DNA from 2 places in the Nocardiopsis yanglingensis genome. Region 2 is predicted to be linked to the other one. Evidence: riboswitches for the same ligand, from Rfam matches in the RefSeq annotation. Region 2 holds a riboswitch; the other holds the start of a gene.
What was found. A riboswitch is a leader RNA that binds a small molecule or an ion and turns the genes downstream of it on or off. The one in region 2 is predicted to bind glycine.

Region 1: another riboswitch for glycine. It lies ahead of gcvP (aminomethyl-transferring glycine dehydrogenase); the one in region 2 lies ahead of ACJ7C5_RS08535 (trimeric intracellular cation channel family protein).

The regions. Positions count from the first base shown of each region.
Region 1 covers NZ_JBJNRH010000009.1:191,583-197,430, forward strand. Annotated here, with positions in the region: gene gcvP (aminomethyl-transferring glycine dehydrogenase) at 1-2,264, opposite strand, end outside; glycine riboswitch at 2,327-2,429, opposite strand; gene ACJ7C5_RS13850 (multidrug effflux MFS transporter) at 2,729-3,955, shown strand; gene ACJ7C5_RS13855 (siderophore-interacting protein) at 4,097-4,993, shown strand; gene ACJ7C5_RS13860 (hypothetical protein) at 5,077-5,469, shown strand; gene ACJ7C5_RS13865 (M2 family metallopeptidase) at 5,589-5,848, opposite strand, start outside.
Region 2 covers NZ_JBJNRH010000004.1:205,487-211,334, reverse strand. Annotated here, with positions in the region: gene ACJ7C5_RS08560 (NYN domain-containing protein) at 1-52, opposite strand, end outside; gene ACJ7C5_RS08555 (NAD(P)/FAD-dependent oxidoreductase) at 175-1,455, shown strand; gene ACJ7C5_RS08550 (hypothetical protein) at 1,559-2,014, opposite strand; gene ACJ7C5_RS08545 (nuclear transport factor 2 family protein) at 2,019-2,450, opposite strand; gene ACJ7C5_RS08540 (GIY-YIG nuclease family protein) at 2,572-2,847, opposite strand; glycine riboswitch at 2,888-2,977, shown strand; glycine riboswitch at 2,991-3,094, shown strand; gene ACJ7C5_RS08535 (trimeric intracellular cation channel family protein) at 3,179-3,796, shown strand; gene ACJ7C5_RS08530 (MdtA/MuxA family multidrug efflux RND transporter periplasmic adaptor subunit) at 4,136-5,302, shown strand; gene ACJ7C5_RS08525 (multidrug efflux RND transporter permease subunit) at 5,299-5,848, shown strand, end outside.

The DNA of each region.
Region 1 (5,848 bases), on a different contig from region 2:
CTGATCGGCAGGATCGAGGCGCTGCCGAAGCTGGCTGCGCTGACCATGCCGACCGGGCCGTGGTCACCCAGCTTGCCGGGCAGGAACGGGGCCAGGTGCTCCTTGACCGCACACGGACCGACGCCCGGGCCGCCACCGCCGTGGGGGATGCAGAAGGTCTTGTGCAGGTTCAGGTGCGAAACGTCCGAACCCCACTTGCCCGGCTTGGCCACGCCGACCAGGGCGTTCATGTTGGCGCCGTCGGTGTACACCTGGCCGCCGTGCTTGTGGATGATCTCGCAGATCTCCACCACCTCTTCCTCGAACACGCCGTGCGTGGACGGGTAGGTCATCATGATCGCGGCCAGGCGGTCGCTGTACTTTTCGGCATTGAGGCGGATGTCCTCGACATCGACGTTGCCGTTGGCATCGGTCTTGGTGACCACCACCTTCATGCCGCACATCTGTGCCGAGGCCGGGTTGGTGCCGTGCGCCGAGTCCGGAATCAGGCAGATATCGCGATGTTCCTCACCGCGCGAGCGGTGGTAGGCGCGGATCGCCAGCAGGCCGGCGTACTCGCCCTGCGCGCCGGAGTTCGGCTGCAGGCTGACTGCGTCGTAGCCGGTGCATTCCACCAGCATCGCTTCCAGCGTGTCGATCAGTTCCTTGTAACCCAGCGCCTGGTCGGCCGGCACCAGCGGATGGATCTGCGAGAACTCCGGCCAGGTCACCGGGATCATCTCGGCGGTGGCGTTGAGCTTCATGGTGCACGAGCCCAGCGGGATCATCGTGCGGTCCATCGCCAGGTCCTTGTCGGCCAGTGAGCGAAGGTAGCGCAGCAGTTCGTGCTCGCTGTGGTGGGTGTTGAACACCGGGTGGGTCAGGAACGCGGACTGGCGCAGCAGGCCGGCCGGCAGCGCATCGGCGGTGCGGGCATCCAGCGCATCGACATCCAGCGTGGCACCGAACACGGCAGCCACGGCAACGATGTCGGCGCGGGTGGTGGTTTCGTCCAGGCTGATGCCGACCGAGTCGCTGTCGATCGCGCGCAGGTTGTAGCCGGCGGCGCGGGCCTTGGCATGGATCTCATCGGCGTGCACGCCGGTGACATGCAGGGTGTCGAAGAAGTCTCCACCGACCTGCACACCGGCGTTGCGCAGCGCGGCGGCCAGGATCGAGGCCAGGCGATGGGTGCGGCGGGCGATGCGGGTCAGGCCTTCCGGGCCGTGGTAGACGGCATACATCGACGCCATCACCGCCAGCAGCACCTGTGCGGTACAGATGTTGGACGTGGCCTTCTCGCGGCGGATGTGCTGCTCGCGGGTCTGCAGGGTCAGGCGGTAGGCCGGGTTGCCCTGGGCATCGACCGAGACGCCGATCAGGCGGCCCGGCATCGAGCGCTTGTAGGCATCGCGGCAGGCCATGAAGGCCGCGTGCGGGCCACCGAAGCCGAACGGCACGCCGAAACGCTGGCTGTTGCCGACCACGATGTCCGCGCCCCATTCGCCGGGGGCTGCCAGCAGGGTGAGGGCCAGCAGGTCGGTGGCCACGGCCACCAGGCCGCCGCGCGCGTGCACGGCATCGACCAGCGCCTTGTAGTCGCCGACCTGGCCGAAGGTATCCGGATACTGCAGCAGCAGGCCGAAGGCTTCCGCTTCCAGCGCTTCGGCCGGAGTGCCGACGCGCAGCACGATGCCCATGGGCTCGGCGCGGGTGCGCAGCAGTTCCAGCGTCTGCGGGTGCACGGCGTCGTGCACGAAGAAGGTGTCCGACTTCGACTTGGCCGAACGCTTGGCCAGGGTCATCGCTTCGGCGGCGGCAGTGGCTTCGTCCAGCAGCGAGGCGTTGGCGATTTCCATGCCGGTGAGGTCGGCGCACAGGGTCTGGAAGTTGATCAGCGCTTCCATGCGGCCCTGCGAGATTTCCGCCTGGTACGGGGTGTAGGCGGTGTACCAGGCTGGGTTTTCCAGGATGTTGCGCAGGATCACGTTCGGCGTGTGGGTGCCGTAGTAGCCCTGGCCGATGAAGCTGCGCAGCACGGTGTTCTTGTCGGCGATCGCACGGATCTTCGCCAGTGCCTGCACTTCGGTCATCGACTCCGGCAGCGCCAGCGGCGCCGGCGACTTGATCTTGGCCGGCACGATGGCATCGGTCATGCCATCCAGCGACGCGTGGCCGACGACATCGAGCATCTGCGCGATCTCGGCGTCGTTGGGGCCGATGTGGCGCTCGACGAACGCATTGTGGTGCTCGAGCTCACGCAGGGAAGGGGTGTTCTGGGACATGGCGAAGGATCCGTCAGGAAAGGGCACACGCACGGGCACAAGCCGCCGGTCGGCGGTCTGCGGGGCGCCCCTCTGTCCTTTTGCCTGAGAGTTTGGAAGCGCAGCGAACCGCAGCTTCGTGCCCCTTCGGCGCCGGATCGAACCGGTCTCTCCAGAGTTCTGTTACGGGTGGTATCGGGCCTGAGCGATTACGGGCGTTGCGCCTTCGGCAGCGGTGTTCCGCTTCTCCCACCGTGTTGCCCGCTGATTATAGCCCGTTGCGGGCCCGCCGGCCGCCTCCAGGCACGGCCACCGCGCCTGAATGGCCGATGGCCCGGCCGTGCGTTTTGTGCACCGCTGCATGGCATCGGGCGCAATCCCCACCTATGATGGGCGGATACCCCAATTCATCTGGCGCCGTCCCTGCAGAAGGGGACCGGCGCCCGCCGTGCGTGCCGCGCATGGCCCTGCCGGACGCCCTCCCCATGACCGCCGCTGTTGCTCCCTCCACCCGTCGCATGGCCCTGCTGCTCGCCGGCCTGGCCATGTTCGGTCCGTTCTCGATCGACACCATCTTTCCGGCGTTCCCGCAGCTGGCCCAGCGCCTGGCGGTGGACGAGGTGGCGGTGCAGCAGACCATCAGCGTGTACCTGCTGTTCTATGGCCTGATGAGCCTGGCGCATGGCCCGCTGTCCGATGCCTGGGGCCGCAAGTGGGTGATCCTCGGCGGCCTGGTGGTGTTCGTCGGCGCTTCGGTTGGCTGTGCGCTGTCCACCGACCTGACCACGCTGCTTGCGTTCCGCGCGCTGCAGGGCCTGTCGGCAGGTGTCGGCATGATCGTCGGTCGTGCGGTGATCCGCGATCTCTACCATGGCCACGACGCGCAGCGCCTGATGAGCCAGGTGTCGATGCTGTTCGGCATCGCCCCGGCGATCGCACCGATCATCGGCGGCTGGATCCTGCTCAGCGGCGCCGGCTGGCCACTGATCTTCTGGTTCCTGGTGGTGTTCGCGCTGGTGCTGCTGGCGGCGACCGCACGCTATCTGCCGGAAACCCATCCGGTGGAGGCACGGGTGCCGTTGTCGCCGCGCACGTTGATGCGTGATTACCTGCGCATCGGCTTCAACCCGCGCTTCCTGCGCCTGGCGCTGGCCGGCAGCATCGGCTTCGGTGGCATCTTCCTGTACATCTCCTCGGCGCCGGTGTTCGTGATGCAGCACCTGCATCTGGGCGAGGGCGGCTTCGCCTGGCTGTTCATCCCCACCATCGGCGGCATGACCACCGGCTCGTTCCTGTCCGGGCGCATGGCCGGGCACACCACGCCCACCCGCCAGGTCGCCATCGGTTTCGTCCTGTGCGCGCTGTCGGTGCTCCTGAACGTCGGCTACGTGGCGCTGGCCCCGCAGTTCGTGCTGCCGTGGGCGGTGCTGCCGATCTTCCTGGGCGGCATGGGCATGGCGCTGATTTTCCCGATCCTGGCGCTGGCGGTGCTGGACATGTACCCGCACCAGCGCGGCCTGGCCTCGTCGCTGCAGGCGTTCGTGCAGCTGATGATCAGCACCGTGGTGGCCGGCGTGGTATCGCCGCTGCTGAGCGCCAGCCCGCTGCACCTGGCGCTGGGCCAGGCCGCCTTCTTCGGTGCTGGTTTTGTGTTCTGGTACTGGGAACACCAACGTGAACGCGCGGCGCAGGCAGTCTGCACGGGTCACTGAGCAGCGTGCAGGGGTAGGGCAGGCCGCGACGCCGGCAGCGCTTGCGACGGGAAACCACCGGACTAGGCTGGGCACTCCAGCCAGCCGGTGCGTGGATGCACGACAGCCAGCCAATCCGATGTCGTTGCATGAGGTTCCCCCATGGCTGCGAAGCAGACCTACCGCCTGTTCGAGGTGGCGCTGAAGGAGCGCCGCGTTCTCTCCCCTTCCCTGGACCGCATGGTGTTCACTGGTGCCGACGTGGCGCGGATGAAGACCGAAGGCCCGGACCAGCGCATCAAGGTGTTCTTCCCCTTGCCCGGCCAGGACCTGCCGCAGGTCCCCAGCGGCGAGGACTGGTACCCGCGCTACCGGGCGCTGCCGGATGATCAGCGCCCGCCGATGCGCACCTACACGATCCGCCAGCTACGCGCCGAGCAGGGCGAGGTCGACGTCGATTTCGTCATCCACGGCGTGACCGGGCCCGCTTCGCGCTGGGCCATGCATGCACGGCCGGGAGACCGTGTGGTGCTGCTGGCCCCGGACGCCGACTGCGCCGAGAGCAGCGAAGGCTGGGAGTGGAAACCGCCGGTCGGCATTGGCCAGGTGCTGCTGGTGGCCGATGAAACCGCGTTGCCTGCGGTGGCCGGCATCCTTGAGGAGCTGTCGGCCATGGTGGACCCACCGCGCACGCTGGCACTGCTGGAGGTGGCGCAGCCCGGTGATGCGGTGCACCTGAAGGCGCCCTCCAGTGCCGAGCTGGTCTGGCTTCCGCGCGGGCAGGCCGCCTACGGACAGCCGTTGCTGCAGGCGGTGCAGGCGCGGTTGGCAGCGGCCTCGGGCGTGGCTGCCGGCGATGCGCTGGAGGAGATCGACGTCGATACGCAGATCCTCTGGGAGCAGGCCGATACCCGCGTGGCCGGGCCGCTGTATGCCTGGGTAGCGGGCGAGGCGGGGGCGGTGATGGCGATCCGCCGCCACCTGGTGCGCGATTGCGGGCTGGACCGCCGTGCGATCACCTTCATGGGCTACTGGCGGCACGGCAAGGTGCTGGACTGACCGGCCTGGATCGAGCACGCGTGAAGCAGCGCTGCGGGCGGGGTGCGCTATCCTTGCGCCCCCCTTCGCAGCGGTACCGCACCATGTCCACCAGCTCCAAGACCCGCCGCGACCAGCGCCGTCGCCAGGAAAAGCAGGCCGCCAACAAGGCCGCCGCGCAGGCTTCGCCGGTGGAACCGCATGCCGAACTGCGCGACGCGCAGCGCACCCTGCTGGCCGGTGTAGTGCGCCGCGATGGCGAATGGGTGCTGGGCATGGACGGCCGCATCGCGGGCCACAGCGAGAGCGCTGCGCAGGTGCTGGCGCTGATCATGCAGGCCGGTGAGCTGCACGAGCGCAAGGGCACGCCGGTGCGCCTGATGTACTCCGATGCGCTGCGTGATGCGGCGCAGGCCGAAGCGAAGGAAAAGGGCCAGACCTTCGAGGAATTCAAGGCCGAACTGGCCGCCGCGATGGCCGCGAAGAAGAACAGCTGACAGGCATTTCGGTAGAGCCGGCCGCTGGCCGGCTGCCCGTTGGGTCTTCATCGCGTAGTTGCCGGCCAGCGGCCGGCACTACCAGAAAGGGGCGGATCCTCGCGGATCCGCCCCTTTTCTCATTTCGCCGCCGGGGCCGCGTTGGTCTGCCAGCCGCACATCTGGCCTTCGTTCTGCTGCTTCAGCCACTCGTTGACCGGAGTGAAGTACTCGATCATCGGGCCGGCATCGAGCTTGTCGGTGCCGGTCAGCTCCTTCAGCGTGGCCTGCCACGGCTGGCTGGCACCCTTGCTCAGCATCGCCCAGTACTTCTGGCCGGCTTCCTTGTTGCCGTAGAAGGTGCACTCATGCAGCGGACCCTTGTAGCCGGACGCGTCGC
Region 2 (5,848 bases):
GCGCATTGTCGGCGTCGATCAACAGGGCGATGCGCTTTTCCGGTTCGCTCATGGGCTCCTCACGGGCCGTTGCCTGAACCCGAGTATCGCCGATCCATGCGGGCGCTGACGTGACAGGGGGCCATCATGCGAAGATGCCAGGCGCTTCCCCCATGCCCCCACTGGAGTGAGTCGATGAGTCGCGAGCGCGTTCCCCACCTGGTTGTTGTCGGCGGCGGTTTTGCCGGTCTCTGGGCCACCCGTGCCCTGGCCCGCGAGCGCATACGCATCACCCTGGTCGACCGCCGCAACCATCACCTGTTCCAGCCGCTGCTGTACCAGGTGGCCACCGCCGGCCTGTCCGCGCCGGATATCGCCGCACCGCTGCGCCACATCCTCGGCCACCAGCGCAATGTGGAAGTCCGCCTCGGCGAAGTGGTGACCATCGACAAGCAGGCCCGGCAGATCCGCATGGCCGATGGCAGCACGCTGGACTACGACAGCCTGCTGTTGGCTACCGGCGCCACCCACGCCTACTTCGGCAACGACCAGTGGGCCGATGATGCCCCGGGCCTGAAGACGCTGGACGATGCCATCGCATTGCGCCGCAAGCTGCTGCTGGCCTTCGAGCGCGCCGAGGCCGAACCGGACCCGGCGAAGAAGGCCGCATGGCTGAGCTTTGCCGTGGTGGGTGGTGGACCTACCGGCGTCGAACTGGCCGGCACTCTGGCCGAGATCGCGCGGCATACGCTGCGCAACGAGTTCCGCCACATCGACCCGGCCAGCGCCAAGGTGCGGCTGGTCGAAGCTGGCCCACGCGTGTTGTCTTCGTTCCCGGAAGTGCTTTCGCTGAAAGCACGCCGGCAGCTGGAAAAACTGGGCGTGGAAGTGCTGACGGGTACCCCGGTGAGCGACATCGACAGCCAGGGCTTCAAGCTCGGTGAGCAGTTCGTGCCGGCACGCACGGTGGTCTGGGCCGCCGGTGTGGCCGCTTCACCGCTGGCGCGCACCCTGGACGTGCCGCTGGACCGCGCCGGCCGCGTGCAGGTGCAACCCGATCTCACCCTGCCCGGCCACCCGGAACTGTTCGTGGCCGGCGATCTGGCCGCACTGAACCAGGCCAACGGCAAGCCGGTACCCGGCGTGGCCCCTGCCGCCAAGCAGATGGGCAAGTACGTGGCCGAGGTGATCCGCGCGCGCCTGCATGGCAAGGCCGCACCGGGGCCGTTCAAGTACGCCGACTTCGGCAACCTGGCCACCATCGGCCGCATGGCCGCGATCGTGCACCTGGGCCGGCTGCAGCTTTCCGGCGTGCTGGCCTGGTGGTTCTGGCTGGCCGCGCACGTGTTCTTCCTGATCGGCTTCCGCAACCGCATCGTGGTGCTGCTGAACTGGGCCGTGGCGTACTGGAGCTACCAGCGCAGCGCGCGCATCATCTTCGGTGATGATCAGGAAGACCGGCGGCCGAGGCGCTAGGGCCGAAGACGGACACGGGTTCTCTGCCTGGGAGTAGATCCACGCCATGCGTGGATGGATGTCTGTGCAGGCCGCATGGAGCTCATCCACGCATGGCGTGGCCCTACTGCCTCATCGGACCACCTGGCACCCGCCGTTTCGACCAGGTGCGGCAGAAATCCTCCTTCCTTGCGGTATCGGCAATCTGCGCGGTACTCCAATGCCGGGTGATCCAGATCGTCAACGCGGTGCTGCTCAGATGCCAGCGCAGCATGCCGTGCCGAGGCTGTCGCCACAGGTGGCGTCGGGCAATCCAGAAGGCCTCCCGCTCCACTTCAGGCACCTTCTTCTGCATCACTTCCTTGTCGAAGAACTGCGCGGCGAAGCGCCAGGGGTTCATCGGCTGGTATGCCGCCCGTGGTTCACTGCTGCACGCAGCCACACCGCTGGGCGCGCGGTCCGCCGGCTTCGGCCGGCCTTTCACCAATGCCAGCCCGAGCAGGTACAGCAGGCCAGGCAGCAGTGCGATGCCGGCGACCAACACGATGACTGACAGCCATGCTTTCCCCGCGGCACGCATCGCTCTACGGCGCCTTCGGTTTCGGGTACCACAGCGCGTTGACGATGACCCAGCGCTGGTCGAAGCGCCCCATGTGGAAGTAATCGACGAACCACGGGGTTTCCAGCCGCACCGAGGCGGCGTTGCCGGTCACGTCCAGCACGGTGCAGCGGCGGTCCCATTGATCCTTCGGGGTCTTCAGCGCGCCCTGCTTCGTCAACGCGACCAGCTCTTCCTTCGACATGCGGCGCAGGCCCAGGCGTTCGTCGGGTGTATCGCCGAGCACCGCGCGCTTGGCCAGGTCCGGGTGCAGGGAGCGGGCGACGCGCTGCGGGTCGGCTTCCAGCTGGCCGTCGACGTAGTCGTGGCAGGTGGCTTCGATGGCCGCGATCGTGGCCGGGTCGGCAGCGGGGCTCGTTGCTGCGGAGAGAGCGAACAGCAGGGCAATCGTGGACATCCGGGTCTCCGGCTCTGGGCGCGGAGCGATCATCGCATGGGCCGGGCAGCCCATCCACGCATGGCGTGGCTCTACTGGGACCGGCGCTGTCGGCAGGCCGGAGCCGAGCGTGGGCGTGGATCTACAGAAGCGTTTCGGCTGGCGCCTGCAACCAGGCCAGCTTGCGTTCGCGCGGCTGTTGCTTGAGCTGCCACTCGGCCCGCGAGGCGGCAGCCCGGTCCGGGTACTCGCGTACGGCCAGCACGCGCAGCGGCGGCCGCGCCCGGGTGTAGCGCGCGCCCTTGCCGGCCTGGTGGGCAGCGAAACGCGCGTCCACGTCGGTGCTGATGCCGGCGTAATAGCTGCCATCGCGGCATTCGAGCAGGTACAGGAACCAGGGGCGGAGGGACGGGGCCATGGCCGGATTATGCCGTGCTGCACTGCAGCGGATATACTGGCGGCCGAATGCAGGAGAGAGGCGCCGCGCTGGCGCCCGCCGAAGGCGCAGGCTCCCATGATCGCTCAGGCCGGTGGGCTGGAATCCCACCAACCATGCATTCGACTCGCCGAGCTGGAGAGAGGTCACCGGGCACGCCCGGGACGATCCGCCGAAGGGGCACGCGGCCAACGCCGCTGAACTCTCAGGCAAAAGGACAGCGGGAGCGGCACCGGTCATCGTCATCCCGTCATTGCGCAGGCAGTGGCGGTATATGCGCATGGCCGGCCCCACCGCGCCCGGAGCCTGCCCCATGCTGTTGTCCATCATCTACCTGATCGCCATTTCCGCCGAAGCCATGACCGGCGCGCTGTCCGCCGGCCGCCGCCGCATGGACCTGTTCGGCGTGGTCATGATCGCCTGCGTCACCGCCCTCGGTGGTGGTTCGCTGCGCGACATCCTGCTCGGCCACTACCCGCTGGGCTGGGTGAAGCATCCCGAGTACCTGGGCTTCACCGTGTGTGCGGCGCTGATCGCCACCTGGGTCGCACGCTGGATGCACCACTTCCGACGCACCTTCCTGGTACTCGATGGCCTGGGCCTGATCGCCTTCACCCTGATCGGCTGCTCGATCGCACGTGAGGCCGGCCATGCCATGCCGATCGTGCTGATTGCCGGCATGCTGACCGGCGCCTTCGGCGGCGTGCTGCGCGACATCCTCTGCAACGAGGTGCCGCTGATCTTCCAGAAAGAGCTGTACGCGATCATCGCGCTGCTGACCGGCGCGGCCTACCTGTTGCTGCTGCACTGGGGCGTGGCCGACGCTACCGCGATCCTGTGCTGCCTCGGCGGTGGCTTCGCGCTGCGCCTGCTGGCGATCCATTACCGCTGGGAAATGCCGAAGTTCGTCTATCACGACGAAGTGCATTGATTGCTTGACGGTAGTGCCGGGCGGGGGGCCGCCCCCCCCCCCCCCCCCCCCCCCCCCCACTACCGGGGGCGCGCCCCCCGCCCCCCCCCCCCCCCCCCCCCCCCCCCGGCGGGGGGGGGCCCCCCCCCCCCCCCGCCACTACCGCTTGCGTTGCATGACGTTGGTCATGCGGCATTGGCCGGGGTGATTGGCTACCATTGTCGCCCCGTCGCTGCTGCGACGGCATCCAGCCACGCCGCGCCCGCGGCCCCGCCAGACACTCCCTCCCCGCTGCCCGTGATGCCGTGAACGCACCGACGGGCCCGCATGTCCCTGCGCGCGCAGGGCGCAGGATGCCCCATGTCTGTCGCCGAAAATTCCCGTTTCCGTCGTGCCCGCCCGCTGTGGGCGGTGCTGGCCATCGCCCTCGTCGCCCTTCTGGCGTGGTGGCTCTGGCCCCGGAATGGCGCCGGCAGCAGCGACGATGCGTCGGGCAAGACGGTGCCGGTACGCGTGGCGCGTGCCAGCGCCGAGCCGCTGGTGCTGCGCCTGAAGGCGGTCGGTACGGTCACCCCCCTGCACAGTGTGGTGGTACGCAGCCGCGTGGATGGCGAGCTGCTGCGCCTGCACTTCCAGGAAGGCCAACAGGTGAAAGCCGGCGACCTGCTGGCGCAGATCGACCCACGTCCGTATGAGGTGAAGCTGGCACAGGCCCAGGGTACCCAGCAGCAGAATCTGGCCGAGCTGGAAAACGCCGAACGCCAGCTGCAGCGCTACCGCGAACTGCAGAAGCAGAACTACGTGTCCGGGCAGGAACTGAGCGACCAGCAGAGCAAGGTGCGCCAGCTGCAGGGCCGCCGCCTCAGCGATCAGGCGTCTGTTGACGAAGCGCGCCTGCAGCTGCAGTACACCCGCATCGTCGCCCCGGTCAGTGGCCGCGTCGGGCTGCGCCGGCTGGACGTGGGCAACCTGGTGCGTGCCAGCGATGCCGAAGGCCTGGTGACGCTGGCGCAGACCGCTCCGATCAGCGTGCTGTTCACCGTGCCCGAACCCGAGCTGCCCGCGCTGCTCGATGCCGTGCAGGCACAACCGGCGCTGGCAGTGGAAACCTGGGACCGCGAAGAACGCCGGCAGCTTGCCAGTGGCGCGCTGTCCAGCGTCGACAACCGCATCGATACCACCACCGGCACGCTGAAACTGCGTGCGCACTTCGACAACCACGACCTGGCCCTGTTCCCCAACCAGTTCGTCAACGTACGCCTGCAGCTGGGCGAGCAGCCCGCGCTGCTGATTCCCGATGCCGCCGTGCAGTTCGGCAGCCAGGGCAACTACGTGCATATCGTCGACAAGGACAGCAAGGCACAGCGCCGCACCGTGGTGCTCGGTCCGGCTGATGATGGACGCGTGGCCGTGCGCTCCGGGCTGGCCGCAGGGGACAAGGTGGTAATCGAAGGCATCGACGGGCTGGAAGACGGCACGGCGGTGGAGATCATCACCGAGGAGGCCGCGACCAAGGCCGGCGCATGAACCTCTCGCGCCCCTTCATCCTGCGCCCGGTTGCAACGACTCTCCTGATGGTGGCGCTGCTGCTGTCCGGCGTACTGGCCTACCGCCTGCTCCCGGTGGCCGCACTGCCGCAGGTCGACTATCCGATCATCCAGATCACCACGTTGTACCCCGGTGCCAGCCCGGAACTGACCACACGCACCATCACCGCGCCGCTGGAACGCCAGCTCGGGCAGATTCCTGGTCTGAAGCAACTGTCGTCGACCAGTTCCGGTGGCGCCTCGGTCATCACCCTGCAGTTCGGGCTGGAGGTGTCACTGGGCGTGGCCGAGCAGGACGTGCAGGCCGCCATCAACGCGGCGGGCAGCTTCCTGCCCGACGACCTGCCGGTGCCGCCGGTGTACCGCAAGGTCAACCCGGCCGACACCCCGATCCTGACTCTGGCGGTGACCTCGCAGGGACTGTCGCTGCCGCAGGTGCACGACCTGGTCGACACCCGCATCGCCCAGCGCCTGGCGCAGCTGCCCGGCGTCGGCCTGGTCAGCCTGGCCGGCGGCCAGCGCCCCG